One region of the Ectothiorhodospira sp. PHS-1 genome, then DNA from elsewhere that is predicted to be linked to it. Evidence: predicted binding sites of a transcription regulator. Region 1 holds the regulator's gene; the other holds the start of a gene.
The links. Region 1 encodes FliA, which starts transcription of late flagellar genes. Its sites were predicted from a motif close to GCTAAAGTTNNNNNNNNNNCNGCCGATA; they were not measured.
Positions count from the first base shown of each region.

Region 2: a site for FliA is predicted at 4,603-4,630, ahead of flgM (flagellar biosynthesis anti-sigma factor FlgM). Genes of this name have one in related genera too.

Region 1 covers NZ_AGBG01000007.1:59,102-67,033, forward strand. The annotation lists gene ECTPHS_RS04570 (chemotaxis protein CheA) at 71-2,128, opposite strand; gene ECTPHS_RS04575 (protein phosphatase CheZ) at 2,231-2,989, opposite strand; gene cheY (chemotaxis response regulator CheY) at 2,998-3,390, opposite strand; gene ECTPHS_RS04585 (RNA polymerase sigma factor FliA) at 3,480-4,202, opposite strand; gene ECTPHS_RS04590 (MinD/ParA family protein) at 4,205-5,083, opposite strand; gene flhF (flagellar biosynthesis protein FlhF) at 5,091-6,548, opposite strand; gene flhA (flagellar biosynthesis protein FlhA) at 6,575-7,932, opposite strand, start outside.
Region 2 covers NZ_AGBG01000009.1:35,575-43,506, reverse strand. The annotation lists gene ECTPHS_RS05645 (BCD family MFS transporter) at 1-831, shown strand, start outside; gene pufB (light-harvesting antenna LH1, beta subunit) at 1,102-1,251, shown strand; gene pufA (light-harvesting antenna LH1, alpha subunit) at 1,330-1,536, shown strand; gene pufA (light-harvesting antenna LH1, alpha subunit) at 2,230-2,430, shown strand; gene pufB (light-harvesting antenna LH1, beta subunit) at 2,449-2,586, shown strand; gene ECTPHS_RS05620 (flagellar brake protein) at 2,846-3,556, opposite strand; gene ECTPHS_RS05615 (flagella synthesis protein FlgN) at 3,762-4,247, opposite strand; gene flgM (flagellar biosynthesis anti-sigma factor FlgM) at 4,250-4,558, opposite strand; gene flgA (flagellar basal body P-ring formation chaperone FlgA) at 4,660-5,310, opposite strand; gene ECTPHS_RS05600 (chemotaxis protein) at 5,591-6,523, shown strand; gene ECTPHS_RS05595 (protein-glutamate O-methyltransferase CheR) at 6,700-7,530, shown strand; gene flgB (flagellar basal body rod protein FlgB) at 7,715-7,932, shown strand, end outside.

The sequences.
Region 1 (7,932 bases):
TCTCTCCATCTTTTTCAGGTCATGGGCCCTCGCGTCCGGATTGATCGGGATGTTGCGAGAGCAGATCAGATCAATGCCTTCTGGCGTAATTCTTCAAAAGCCCAGGTACGTCAAGAATCAGCGCAATGCCCCCATCGCCGGTGATGGTCGCACCCGCCAGACCGGGAACGCCGTGCAGCATATCGCCCAGGGGCTTGATGACCACCTCTTCCTGGCCGATCAGGCTGTCCACCACAAAGCCCACGCGCTGATTACCGCTGAACACCACCACCACATGCCCCATGCCCCGGTATTCATCGCTGCTGCCGGGCACAAGCCACCGCCGTAGATAGTAAAGCGGCAAGGAGCGATTACGCACCATGATGACCTCCTGGTCGTCCACGCGGTTGGTTCGGGACAGATCCAGGTCGAAAATTTCACTCACATTGGCCAACGGCAGGGCAAAACGCTGCCGGCCCAGCACCACCATCAAGGTGGGCAGGATGGCCAGGGTCAGCGGTAGCCGGATGCTCAGGATACTGCCCTTACCCGGTTCGGAAGTGACTTCCACCCGCCCATTGAGCTGGGCAATCCGAGTCTTGACCACATCCATGCCGACACCGCGGCCGGAAACGTCGGAAATCTCGGTCTTGGTGGAAAATCCCGCCCTGAAGATGAGATTGAAGGCATCGTGATCGGAAAGCCGTGACGCCGCATCTTCATCCATCAGTCCCTTTTCCACCGCCTTCCCGCGCAACACCTCCGGGTCCATGCCCTTGCCGTCATCGGAGATGGTCAGCAGGATATGATCACCCTCCTGGGCCGCGGACAGGACCACATGACCGGCACGGGGCTTACCGGCGGCCAGGCGCTCCTCCGGCGACTCGATGCCGTGATCGACCGCATTTCGCACCAGATGCACCAGGGGGTCTGCCAAGGCCTCCACCAGATTCTTGTCAAGATCGGTGTCCTCCCCCCACAGCTCCAGGTTGACCTCCTTTTTCAGACTGCGGGCCAGATCCCGGACCACCCGGGGAAAACGCCCAAACACCTTCTTGATCGGCTGCATCCGGGTCTTCATCACCGCGGCTTGCAAATCCGCCGTGACCACATCCAAATTGGTCACGGCCTTGGATACCTGTTCATCCCGCATCCGGGAGCGCAGGGTCGCCAGGCGGTTGCGCACCAGCACCAGTTCCCCCACCAGATTCATGATGTCATCCAGACGTTTGGTATCCACCCGGACCGACGTGTCGGCCAGAGCGGCCGGCTTGGCTCCCTTGTCGACGCCACCGACCGGCGTCTCCGCCGGTGCAGGTCTGGCGGCAGAAAGCGACGGCGCGCCGGCCGGTATCACGGGTTTAGGCGCCGCCCCCTTGCCATGGAGATTGTCCAGCAGGTTTTCGAACTCGTCATCGGTGATGATGTCCCCCGCTCCCTGGGGGGATGCCGGCTGGGTAGCGGCCGAACCCGGCCTCCTGCCCTGCAGTTCGTCCAGAAGCTGGTCGAATTCTTCATCGCTGATGGTGTCGCCACCCGCCTGCTCCTGGCCACCGGACACGGGTGGTGGTGGCGCGGCCGGGATCGGCCGCGGACCGCCATTCTGCTTCTGGTCCTGCAAGGCGTCCAGCAGGGCCTCAAACTCCTCATCCGTGATATCGCCCCCCTGCAGTTCCCCCGATGGCGATGCGGGCGGGGGCGGAGGCTCGGGTGCCACGGGGACAACCGGAGGGGGCGGCACCGATGCCTCTTCCTCTCCCTCGGGTAGCGCCAGGGGTTCCAGGGCCGCCATCAGCTGATCCGGCGCGGGTGCCGGTTGCGTGCCGGAGCGCACCTCGTCGAACATCCGGTTCAGCACATCAACCACCTGAAGAATGATATCCATCAGGTTGCTGTCCACACTGCGCTGGCCCTGACGCAGCAGGTTGAAGACATCCTCCGCGCGATGGCAGATCTTGACCAGGTTGTCCAGACTCAGGAATCCGGCCCCACCCTTAATGGTATGAAAGCTGCGAAAGACCGCATTGAGCAGGTCCTTGTCGCTGGGGGTCTGCTCCAGCTGCACCAGCTGCTCGCTCAGACCCTCCAGCAATTCACCGGCCTCAACCAAAAAGTCCTGCAGGATTTCGTCGTCGGTATCCAGACTCATGTCCGTCTCTCACGCCCGGTGCAAACGCACCCTGATACTCCGGTTTGGCGGCCGGAACGGCAAAACCTGAAACCGGCGGAGGCTCCGATGACAGGTCCGGCCTTAGAATCCAAGACTGGACAGCAGGTCATCCACATCGTCCTGGCTTTTCACCACGTCGCCATGGTCCGAAGTCCCCTTGACTGCGGGACCACCCGGCTGAATGTCCGCTTCCCTGTCCTTGCCCTCCGGCGTGGACAGGCGCTTGCCGGAAATGCGCACCAGCCCCACCAGGTTATCCTCCAGGTCCTGTACCAGGGTCATGACACGACGAATGACCTGCCCTGTGAGATCCTGGAAATCCTGGGCCATCAGCACTTCCGACAGCTGGCCGCGCAGGATCTCCGCGTCCCGTTCCGTATCCTGGAGAAAATCGGCCAGGGCCTGGCTCACCGACCGGAACTCGTCCACGGACATTTCCCGCTGACGGAAGCGGGCCCAGTCGGCCGCCAATGTGCGAGCGCGCTCAGCCAGCATTTCCGAGACCGGCAAGGCATCCTCCACGGCATTGAGGGTGCGATGGGCTGCCTGATCGGTCATGGCGACCACGTAGTTCAGACGTTCCTTGGCATCGGGGATGTCCTGATGCGTCAGTTCGGAGAGCCGGGAGTCCAGACGGAAGCTGTTCAGAGCCTCGTGCAGATCCCGGGTCAGCTTGCCCAGTTCCTGGAACAGCAGACTCTCGTGCATACGCCCCATCTCCTCGATGAGTCGCCCTGCCCCTTCCTCGTCTCCCGACTCCATGAGCGTGACCAGCTCACGGGCGCGTTCCAGCTGCTGCTGCCTGAACAGGGCTTCTTTACCGTCTTCCTGATTCTCCATGACGTTGCTCACCCTTTTTCCTGAAGCCGCTCGAAGATCTTATTGATCTTCTCCTTCAGGGTTTCTGCGGTGAAAGGTTTGACGATGTAGCCATTGACGCCGGCCTGGGCCGCTTCCACAATCTGCTCACGCTTGGCTTCCGCCGTCACCATGAGGACGGGCATGTCCTTGAGGCGGGGATCGGCACGCACAGCCCGCAGAAGATCGATGCCGGGCATGCCGGGCATGTTCCAGTCGGTGACCAGGAAGTCATAGTTACCGTTCTGCAGCATGGGCAGCGCAGTATTGCCGTCATCGGCTTCGGCGGTATTGTTGTATCCAAGATCCCGCAGCAAATTCTTGATAATGCGGCGCATCGTGGAAAAATCATCCACGATGAGGATCTTCATGTTCTTGTCCACAATAACCTCCCGATTAAACACACACCGAAGAAGGATCCCCTACCGGGGCGCTTCGGCATTCAAAAATCAATTCCACCGGCAAGGCGGAATCAGACCCGCTCCCCGTCGGCCACCCAATCGGCCATGCGGGCCCGGAGACGAAGCAGCGCCTGACCATGGATCTGGCAGACCCGGGACTCACTGACACCGAGCACTTCACCGATCTCCCGCAGGTTCAGTTCGTCATCATAATACAGCGAAAGGATCAAACGCTCCCGCTCTGGCAAGGTATTGACATGCTCGGCCAGGGCAGTGTGAAAGTCCATTCGGGTGATGGACTCCAGGGGCGTCAGCCCCTGGGCAGGGAGGAAATTGTCCACATCGCCATCCCCATCACAAAGATCGTCAAAACCCAGCACCCGGCTGCCGACGGCATCCCGCAGCATGTCGTGATAGGTATCCAGGTCCACCTCCAGGGCGGCCGCGATTTCCGCACCGCTAGCCTCGCGCCCTTCCCGGTTTTCAATTTCCCGGATTACCTCGCTGATGCGCCGGGCATTGCGATGCACGGAGCGGGGGGTCCAGTCACTGCGACGGACCTCGTCCAGCATGGCGCCACGGATCCGGATACCGGCATAGGTCTCGAAACTGGCCCCCTGGGAAGGGTCATAGTGATGGGCAGCCTCCAGCAGACCGATGACCCCGGACTGGATCAGGTCTTCCACCTGCACGTTGGCAGGCAGGCGGGCGAGCAGATGGTAAGCGATTCGCTTGACCAGGGCGACATGCTCATCCACCAGTCGAGTATGGTCTGACTCCGCGCTGGCATACATGGCTATGACACTGATGTGACTGGCTCCAGGTCGTTTCGACCGCTATTGATCAACCTTTCCACAAAGAATTCGATCCCCCCCCGGGAGTTACGGGGCATGGGCCATTGATCGATGCGACCGGCAATGGCGCGAAAGGCGCGGGCCGAGGGACTGGAGGGATAGGCCTCCAGCACGGTCTGCCGGCGCTGCACGGCCTTGCGCAACAGGTCGTCATGAGGAATTGCGCCGATGTAATCGAGGATCACGTCCTCCAGAAAACGATCGCAGACGGACACCAACTTACGAAACAGGCTCCGTCCTTCGTCCTCATTGTCGTTGCGGACCATGTTGGCCAGGATGCGAAACCGCATCAGGCCGTGATCCCGGTGCAATACCTTGATCAGGGCATAGGCATCAGTGATGGAGGCCGGCTCGTCGCACACCACCACCAGCACTTCCTGGGCCGCCCGGCAAAACCGGGTCACGCTGTCATGCAGGCCGGCCGCGGTATCCACCACCAGCACATCCAGGGGCTGGGACAACCCGCTGAAGGCACGGATGATACCGACATGCTGCGCCGGCTCCAGATCCGCCATGCGGGCGATGCCCGAGGCCGCCGGTACGATCAGCATGCCGGAGGGGCCTTCCAGCAACACCTCTTCCAGCGTGTTCTCGCCGTTGAGCACATGATACAGGTTGGCCTTGGGCTGCAACCCCAGCAGCACGTCCACGTTGGCCAGTCCCAGATCCGCATCCAGCAGCATCACCCGCTTGCCGCCCTGAGCCAGGGCTGCGGAGAGGTTCACCGACACATTGGTCTTGCCCACCCCGCCCTTGCCGCTGGACACCGCCAGCACGCGCACGGGGGACACTGCATCCGCCGTCGAGGATAACCGGGCCATATTGGGCTCACTGGCTGGAGGCATGGACATACCTGGCGTTGGGCTGGTTGATGGGCTCACGGAACATGGGAGAAACCATCTGGGCCTGACGGGCATCCGCCCGCTCGACACCCGCATCCACCATTCTGGCGGCAGTGGCCACCAGTCGGGCGGCGCGGGCCGGACGCAGGTCGTCAGGGATGCGCTGACCCTCGCTGACGAAGGTCAGCGGCAAGCCGGCCCGAATCAGGGTCGACAGGGCCTCGCCCAGCGAAGTGGCTTCATCCACCTTGGTCAGTACGCATCCCTCCGGCTGCAATCGGGCAAAGGATTTCACGGTCTCCGTCATCACGGCTTTCTGCACATTGGCGGCCATCACCAGCAGCGTCCTGGCGGAAGGCAGCGCCGTCAGGGATTCCAGTTCGGCCAGCAGTTTCATATCCCGCTGATTGGTACCCGCCGTATCAATGATGACCAGTCGCTTGGATTTCAACCCCTCTAGCATATCGCCCAACTGGCGCGCTGTCTGCGCCAGATAGACGGGAACCTCAAGGATCTGACCAAAGGTCTGCAACTGACGATGAGCGCCGATACGATAAGCATCCGTGGTGATCAGGGCCACCGAATCATGGCCGTGCCTGAGGCTCTGTAACGCCGCCAGCTTGGCCACCGTCGTAGTCTTCCCAACGCCGCTCGGACCCACCAGCGTGATGATGCCGGCCTGATCCAGGATGCCGTCCGGGGTCACCGCCAGGCGACCGGACAACTGGGTCAAGGCCTCCTGCCAGGCCTCCGCGGGATCCTCGGGATGGCTGATGGCCAGGGCAATCTCCTTGGCCAGTTCCGGCTCCAGCCCCATACGCTGCAACCGTGCCACCACGCCGGCCCGCTCCGGATCACGGCGCATGAACTCCTGGCCCGCCAGACTGGCAAGCTGGTCCTGCAGCATGGCGCGCAACCCTTGAATTTCTTTCTGCATGGCCAGCAGCGTAGGCTCCTGGGACCATTCAATATTCGCGACTTTCCTGGCCTTCGACGGCTTCGAGGGGGCGGGTTCCGTGGGCGAAGACGGCGGCGGTTCGACCACTGGCGTCAGCAGGGCCGGCAGCCCCTCTTCCGCCCAGCCATCATCACGACGAGCGCGCAGGGGCGGGAACTCCCCGGTGGGGACGCACACATTTTCCCTGGATGCGAGGGTCGCGGACAAGTCACTCTCCGCATCCGGGTCCGGTCCCGCGATGGGAGAGGCCGGCCGATCGGCGGCAAGCGACGAGGATCTGGACAACGAGGCGGGCCTGGACACCGGCTCGCTCGACTGCGCAGCCATCTCCAATACCGCTTCCTCGTCATAGTCCATGGCAGCGATCAACTCGATGCCGCCCTCCACGCTGCGGCTGGAAAGGATCACCGCATCCGGTCCCTGTTTCTCCCGCACCAGGCGGATGGCCTGGCGCATATCCGGTGCAAAATAGCGTTTTATCTTCATGACGGTAACCCGTTATCCCCGTTGCACTACCCCGTTTCCCTACCGACGGTGGCCACCACCCGGATCTGCTTGCTGTCCGGTATTTCCGTGTAGGCCAGGACATGGAGCCCGCGTACCGCCGAACGCAGCCAGCGGGACATCCAGGGCCGGATGTCCGGCGACACCACCAACACAGAAGGTTCGCCCGACATCTCCTGACGCTGGGAGGCCTCTGCGATGGAACGCTGCAGACGTTCGGCCAGTCCGGGTTCGATCCCGAGTCCTGCGCCGCTGCCTCCCTGTGAGGATTTTTGCAATATCTGTTCCAACGCTGGATCAATGGCCAGCAAAGGCAGTTCCGACGCGGTTCCCACGATATTCTGGACAATGGCCCGCGACAGGGAGACCCGGACCGCGGCCGTCAATGCGTCAGGATCCTGACTCTTGGCACCATGTTCCGCCAATGTTTCGGCGATGGTGCGCATGTCCCGTACCGGGATCTGCTCCGCCAACAGGTTCTGCATCACCTTGAGCACCACCCCCAGTGCCAGGGTCTTGGGCACCAGGTTTTCCACCAGCTTGGGCGAGTGCTTGGCCAGAGTGTCCAGCAGGTGCTGAACCTCCTCGTGGCCCAGCAGTTCATGGGCGTGGTCACGCAGGATCTGGGACAGATGGGTGGCAATCACCGTCCCTGCGTCCACCACCGTATAGCCCAGCCCCTGGGCCTCCTCCCGCTGCGCCGGATCGATCCAGAGTGCATCCAGACCGAAGGTCGGGTCCTTGGTGGGCGTCCCCTTCACCTGACCAAAGACCTGTCCGGGATTGATGGCCAGCTCCCGGTCCGGGAACACCTCGCCCTCCCCCGTGGTCACGCCCATCAGGGTGAGCCGGTAGTGATTCGGTCCCAGGTCCAGATTGTCGCGGATGTGCACCGGCTGGATCAGAAAACCCAGTTCCTGGGACAACTTGCGCCGCACGCCCTTGATCCGGGCCATCAGCTGCCCCCCCTGGGAACGGTCCACCAGCGGAATCAGGCGATACCCCACCTCCAGGCCCACAAGATCCACCGGCGGCACGTCATCCCAGGTCAGCTCCTTCATCTCCGGACTGGTGGGGGGCGGCGCCTCATCCTCCAGTGCTTTGGTGACCGCGGCGTCATCGGCGGCGCGCTGCTGGCTGATCAGATAGGCCGTGGCCCCCATCAGGGCACCCAGGCTCAGGAACACCATGTTGGGCATGCCGGGCACCAGTCCCAGGGCGCCAACGATGCCGCCCGCCACATAGAGGGCGCGTGGAGAACCGAACAACTGCTTGACGACCTGCTGGCCCATGTCCTGGGCCGTCGACACCCGGGTCACGATAATGGCCGTGGCCGATGACAGCACCAGGGAAGGAATCTGTGCCA
Region 2 (7,932 bases), on a different contig from region 1:
CCGGGGCGTCTGATCGAAGTGCTGCAGGGCGTGGCCGTGCTGACCATCCTGCTGAACCTGGCGGCCCTGTGGAAGCAGGAGACCATCAATCAGCAGCGGGCCAAGGCCAGGCATGAGCCCGGTGTTCCCTTCATGGAGGCTTGGCGATCCTTCAGCGGCATCGGGCATATTCGCCGCCTGCTGGTGGTGATCGCCCTGGGAACCGCCGGGTTCAACATGCAGGACATCCTGCTGGAACCCTACGGCGGCGAGATCCTGGGCATGTCGGTGGCGGCCACCACCACCCTGACTGCCACATGGGCCACCGGCATGCTGATCGCGTTTGCACTGGCGGCAAGGTTGCTGACCCGCGGCGCCAATTGCTACAGGATTGCCACCGTGGGGGCCGCAGTCGGCGTTCTGGCCTTCATCGTGGTCGTGATCGCCGTACCGATGGACTCCACCATTGTGTTCCGTGTCGGTGCCTTCCTGATCGGCTTTGGCGGCGGGTTGTTTGCAGTCTCCACCCTGCTGGCCATGATGGGGTTTGCCCGCAATGAGCAAAGCGGCATGGCGGTGGGTGCCTGGGGTGCGGTGCAGGCCACTGCCGCTGGTGGCGCCATTTTCCTGGGTGGTGCCATCCGTGACCTGGTTGGCTGGATCACGGGCAACGGCTGGCTGGGAGAGACCCTGGCGGCGCCGGCCACCGGATACCTGGCGGTCTACTATCTGGAGATCGCCTTGCTGCTGGCCGTGCTGGTGGTGATGATTCCTCTGCTGCGTGCCAAGGAAGAGCCGCCTGCCACCGGTCCACAGGGTAAGTTCGGTATGACCGATTTCCCGACTGTCTGAGGCCGGTTTGAAACCTTTATCCTCCTCTCCCCGTTCCGGTTTATGAACGGGGAGAGGAGGGGAGGCGAAAAACTTGACCCCGGTCAACGGCAGCGTCGCATTTGCTCCGAAACTCTGTTCTCCCCCGTTGACATGGAAATGTGTCAGCGTAGACTTATAGCCAGACTCAAGGCAGGGAATTGAAGCCCGGATTCAGGGCTACGAAGCGAATACCGCTGCTGGAGTCGATGAATTCGAGTAGTCACAGCAAACCCTATGGAGGGTCTTTGAATGTCCGACGAATACGTGCAGAGCATTTCCGGTCTTACCGAAGAGCAGGCCAAGGAATTCCACGAGCAGTTCAAGACCACCTTCACCGTGTTCATGGCTCTGGCCGCTGCTGCTCACTTCCTCGTCTATGTCTGGAGACCGTTCTACTAAGAACGGTACCGGTGCACGGTAATCCCGTGTCACTTTAGAGTGAGTGTCAGTTCGAAACTAATTGATAGGGTGATTTCAATGAGCGAATATAGAGCAAAGCGGCCCAGCAACCCCGCCGACGACTGGAAGCTGTGGCTGGTGGTCAACCCCGGCACTTGGCTGATGCCGATCCTGATGGCCGTTCTGGTGGTGGCCCTGGCTGTGCACGCCTTCGTGTATGCCAATGACGACTACAACCCGCTGCGCAGCGATGTGACCACTGTGCAGGCTGAAGAAGTTGCCTGATTAGCTGATCTGGATTTTCAGTATGGGTGAAAACGGCCGGCGAGAAATCGCCGGCCGTTTTTTTGTCTTCTGGGCGGTTTTGTTCGGTATCGATGACAGTCTTTCCCCGAGGGCGATTTTCGTGACCTGCCAGGCTCGTTTTCCCTCTGGTCTATATGGCCTCCCGCTTCATGGCTCACAAAGTCTGAAAAAGGCTTTCAGGGGGGTTCTATTTAGATTTTCAGTAGGGGCATATTGCACTGAAAAATCTTTGACATGAAGCCGTTTGAAAGCGATGAAAAGTCGGTATCTATAAAACTGATCTGTGTCACTAAAAGATCCGGCGCCTGCAGTCTAGAGGTAGCTCACACCTGGGTTTTTGTGTTTTAAGTTATTGTTTTTATTGTTTTTATTTATTTTTATGAAATATTTTCCGAGAGTGGCAGGCTGCCTTGACATTTAAGCCTGTCAACGTAGAATTACATCCATGCCGCAGCGGTATCCGGTTTCTGAAGTTTCCCCGGGCCGACGCGGAATTATAAAACCCGATCAGGGAGCTTTCGCTTCATGCGTCATGTAAAGTTGATTTACTGATACTTGGGCGAATGGTTTAAGGGCACTTTGAAGCAACCGGGCCGTTTGAAGAAATGGTGGTTGCAAACATCCTGGTCATCATCATGATGGCCAAGGTTATAAAACCAAGAGGGCAATTCAATGAGTGAATACAGACCGAGCAAGCCGAGCAATCCCAAAGACGATTGGAAGCTGTGGCTGGTGGTCAATCCCGGCACCTGGCTGATGCCCATTCTGATGGCCGTTCTCGTCGTCGCTCTGGCTGTGCACGCTTTTGTGTACTCCAACGACAACTACAACCCGCTGACCTTCGACGCCAGCGCTGTTGAAGCTTCTGAGTAACGAGAGAGGATATAGATCATGAATGACAGCATCTCCGGCCTGAGCGAAGAACAAGCCAAGGAATTCCACGAGCAGTTCAAGACCACCTTCACCGTGTTCATGGTGATTGCTGCTGCTGCTCACTTCCTGGTGTTCCTGTGGAGACCCTTCTACTAAGAAGGTCTTTGCAGTTGCAGTATTGCAGTGCGGGTAGAGGTAGCCTGAATCACTCGGAACAGTATGTCGCATCGTGACTTTGCAGAGGCCGATGCCATACGAGTCTTCAGGCACCTCTACCTTCCTTTTTTATATCTACCGCGTCTTATATCCAGTACGTCCGTTTCCTCGCCAGGCTTCTCTTTCTCGTCCCCAGACCAAGTTCCCACAGGGCGTGGCCCTGCAGGAGAGGCGATCGTCATTCTTCACGGACTTTCTACTACTGCCCGGGGGGATGAAAGATTCTGTGTTCCGGCTCACCTTGGTGAACCCTTTCCCGTTCCATGAGGAGCAGGGTCCGCAGCAATGCCTGTTCGTCCGCCTGGGAAAGGTCATAAAACCTCCCTCCGACCAATCTCGCGCCTGTTTCCCTGTCGTCGGAAGCAAAGCGGACCTGAATGCCGCACTGGACAAGTTCGATGTCCGAAAAGGCGAGTTTGCTGAGGGTCAGGAGATCCTTGGCATGGATGGGGGTCTTGAGCGGGAATACGGCACGCAGTCCACCCAGTGATATATCCACCAGACTGCCGATGAACTGGCGTCCGTCCCTGTCCACTAAGGTCACGGGAATGCTCGAGGCGCCATCCATCGGAGCACGGAAATGGGTGCGTTTCTGCTCACTGTCCAGTTCGGTGGGAATGGAGACCACGTGGAAGGCCTCGCCGTCGTGCTCCCCGGAGTGAAGTACCTCGGCCCGGAAGTGCAGGCAGGACTCATTGAATACCGCGTACATGTGGATCTGCTGCCCGGTAGCCATGCGCAGATTGCCCTGGTAAGGGGTCAATTGACTCAGGAAAAGCCAGCCGCGCGATGGGTCCATGCGGTTCAGGGTGCTGTGATAGAACTCCTGATCCTGGCCAAAACGTATGCTGATGGAGGCGCGGCGTGCTTCAAGATCCCGGAGCAGGGTGCCAACACTCTCTTGTCTCATGATGGGGATGCCCCGCGCTCCAGGTATGAGTGGGCAAGCGGTTACCAGTGCTTGATTGCTGGGTTGATTCATGGCCGAACCCTCCGCGCTCCAAGATCTCCGGGAATATGTTTTTTCCGGAGCCTACACTGAGGCTAGCACAGTCTGGAAAAGAATCAGCTCTTTCGTGCGGGCGCAAGGGGCTGCGATGTCGTCCGGGTAGTGGTCAGGCTTTGGTGATAGTGCGGGAATTTGCTCCGGCAGAGGTCGCCTGTCCTCGGGGGCCGTACAGCTCGGTGTGGGCTTCCTCGCCTCGCAGGATGTGCAACGCCTGTTCCACATGGCGTCGCTTGGTTTCCACCACACCGCCGTTGGCAAGGTTCAGTTGCCGGCAGCGCGCCATGACATCCACCAGTCGGTCCCAGATAGGCGCCAGGACACCTTCGGCGTCCCAGTCGCGCAGGCAGTGGGCCATGCCCTGGGCATTGTTCTCATAGCCCTCCCGCTTGAGAAGGGCACCCTGATCACGGGTCAGTTGTTCCAGCCGCTCAACCTGTTGCTGTTTTTGAACGATGGCCAGATTGAGGGTTTCCAGGTCCCGGGTGCTCAGGGCCTGTCCTTCCAGTTGCAGGGCATGTTCCAGGGCAGAGGCCTCCCGCACCGAATGGGTCAGAATCTGATCCAGTTGCTCCGGAAACGAGCGCATGTTCATGGCTAGAACAGGTCTTCAGTCTTCAGGATCTTGTTGGCCACGGACTCGGCGTTGACCTCATACCGCCCTTCCTGGATGGCCTGGCGGATAGCTTCCACCTTTTCCTGATCGACGGAGGGCTGTGCCCTGACGTTCTGCTCCAGCGTGCTCAGACGCCTGGCGGTTTCGGTCAGGGTGACCTTGTCGCCCACCGGACCGGAAAATCCCGTGCCACCGCCCGAGCGCGCGCCTTTGGCCACGTCGGAGGCACCACGGCTCTCCCCGGCGCTGCGCGGCTGAGTCTGGGTTAAATTCTTGATGTCGATGGACATATTGCGTTCCTCGCGTGCACTGAACGGCCACTTCTTAGAAATCGTATCGGCCGATTCGCGGGTTTCTTTAGGGGTAGTAGGGGCAGTCAGTGCAATTTGACTCACATACTAACACCCACCACCCCGGCTGACAGCACTCGACCTTCCACAATGCGCCGGGAGGACAGATTGCGAACCTGAACCCAGTCACCATAGGCGCCGTCCGCGAGCGCCTGTCCCTCCATGCGCACGGAGATGGCGGTATTTTGCGCCACCAGCATGACTTTCTGCCCTCGCTGCACCAGTCGCTGGGGCTCGACCATCTGGGGGCTCAGGGCAGTACCGGCGGGCAAGGCTCGTCTGAGGACCATGTTGGTGACCGCCGTGGGGTCGGTGAGATAGCCACCGTGCATGCTGCCCAGGTCACGCAACTCGAGCCGGATGTCGCCCTCGGAGATCAGGGTGCCTCGAGGCAGGGCTCTTTCCAGAACCACGACCTCGCCACGGACGACAATCTGCATGGGCACGAAAAGGCTCCAGGGCGAAGGGGTGGTGCAGCGAATGCCCACGGTGGTATGACCGGTCATCCTGGTGCCCGGAGGCAGGAAGGTTTCCAGTGGCCCGTCACACGCCCTGAGTCGCAGACGCGGGTCTAGTGAACCCCGGTTGATACGCACATCCACATGCTCGCCGTGATGGGCGCGTGCCTGTTGACCGAGGAACGCGCCTGCAGCCGTCAAAATACTGTCGTGCGACTGCGTTTCGACCGCCATGAGATTGGTGGGGGCGCAGATCAGCACACCCGCGAACAAACTTAGGAGGATCCCGTTGCGGCACTTGCGGAAGCTGAAAAACATCTTAATGCTACCTCGCTGGATGGTTCATCACCTATACCCGGGGGTATTTCAAGAAGCGCCGGATCTGTGGCGCATGATGTCCCTGGGGAGATATTGTGCAAGATGAGGGCCAGAAAAATTTCAAGAAATCTTTGTCGGAGCCGATCATACTCCTGAATGAGCAGGTATGATCTGCTGATACCCGCGGGAGAGCCTGATGAGCAGCTTGCTGGATGACGTCGATCGTCGGACCCAAATGGTGGGGCAGAATCGTCTGGAACTGCTCCTCTTCACTCTGGGCACCCGTCAGTTGTTTGCCATCAATGTATTCAAGGTACGCGAGGTCATCACCTGTCCCGCCTTGAGCCGGCTTCCCAGCGCCCACCCCATCATCCGCGGCGTGGCCACGTTGCGTGGCAAGACGGTGTCCGTGGTCGATCTGGCCCAGGCACTGGGCATGCCCCCGGTTCCCTCCAGGGAGAGCGGGTCCTTCGTCATTCTCACGGAGTTCAACCGTTCCGTGCAGGGGCTTCTGGTGGCGTCGGTGGATCGCATCATCAACCTCAACTGGGATCAGATTCATCCACCTCCCCGGGGCACGCACAAGGACAGTTTCCTGACGGCCGTGACCCAGGTCGATAATCGTCTGGTGGAGATCATCGACGTGGAAAAGGTGCTGGAGATGATCACCGGTCCGGCAAGGGACGTCAGTGACTCGCTGTTGTCCAACATTCAGGAAGGGGGCAAGGTACGCCGTGCCCTGGTCGCTGACGACTCCGCGGTGGCGCGCAGGCAGATCGTGCGCGCCCTGACCCAGATGGGCGTGGAATCCGTGGTGGTGAACGACGGCAGGCAGGCGCTGGACAAGTTGATGGAACTGGCTGCCCAGGGCCCCATCGAGCAACAGATCGGGATGGTGATCTCGGATATCGAGATGCCAGAGATGGATGGTTACACGCTGTCCTCCACCATCCGCAAGGAGCCGGCCTTGTCGAAACTCCACGTGGTGCTGCATTCCTCCCTGAGCGGAACCTTCAATGAGACCCTGGTCCGCAGGGCGGGAGCCAACCGTTTTCTGCCCAAGTTCAGTCCGGATGAACTGGCGGAGGTCGTGTTGGGATACCTGCAGGCGGATGATGCCGTGGAATGATATATAAGCGCGGCCGGCAGGATCATGCCGCCCGGCGGTCATTGCGTTCCCCTTGAACGGCAGTGTGCCATTGCCCCCTTTGGGGACTCTCGAGGGTATACTGTGGGTGCCATCCGTTGCGCTTTTCGATGGCTTGAGCCCTATAACGAAAGATTGATCCATAACAGGAAACCACCTTGTCAGGCCCTATCGAATCTCAGGATTACGAGGATTTCAGGCTGTTTCTGGAGAAGTCCTGTGGACTGGTCCTGGGGGAAAACAAGCACTATCTGGTGAACAGCCGCCTGTCGCGGCTCATGGGCGAGTTCTCGGTTTCTTCCGTGAGCGAGCTGCTCAGGCAGCTCAAGCTGGGGCGGAATCCCGGGCTGCGAGAGCGGATGATCGAGGCCATGACCACCAACGAAACCTACTGGTTTCGGGACGTGTTTCCCTTTGAGATCCTCAAGAACCAGATCTATCCGGAACTGGCAAAGCAGAAGGGGGCGGGATACGCCCCGCGCATCTGGTCTGCCGCCTGCTCATCCGGACAGGAAGCCTATTCCATCAGCATGGGGTTCAGTGAATACCAGCAATCCCGCCCCGGCAGCCTGCGGGATGTGCAGATCCTGGGCACGGACATCTCCGGCGCGGTGCTCAAGGAAGCGCGCGAGGCCAGCTACGATTCCCTGGCCGTCGCCCGCGGCCTGTCCCTTGAGCGACGCCAACGTTTCTTCGTGCAGAATGGCGATCGCTGGTCCCTCCGGCCCGACATCAAGGCCCGTGCTACCTTCCGTGAATTCAATCTCATGGACAGCTACACCCTGTTGGGGCGTTTTGATGTGGTGTTCTGTCGCAATGTCCTGATCTACTTTTCCATTGACTCCAAGAAGCTGATTCTCAAGCGTATCTCCCAGATTCTCAATCCGGGTGGTTATCTTTTCCTGGGGGCCTCCGAGTCCATGGCCAATTATTCCGACGCCTTTGAAATGGTGCGTTGCAATCCGGGCGTTGTATATCGCCTGCGCTGAAAGCACAGGCGTCAATAACCCGACCCGCTCCATGGGTCGGGATCTTGCGAACGGCGGTATCTTGCCGTGACAGCCTCTCCGATTCCGGGTGCCTTTCCCTTAAGTCTCTAAAATAACGAGACTTTCTTTTATGGCACGCTGATTGCATTTTCGACCTTCAGGAACATTTCTTGAGGTCGAGTCCATGCCACTTTCCATAGACAGGGCCATTGGTATCCACGGCGATGCGCTGCAGGTGCGCTCAAAGCGCCTGGAGTTGCTCGCCTCCAACATCGCCAATTCCGACACCCCCAACTACAAGGCACGGGACCTGGATTTTCGCCAGGTGCTCAGTCGTGCGCATCAGCCCGATGCCCTGGGCCTGCGCCTTACCCACGCCGCCCATATTGCCACTGATGCCTC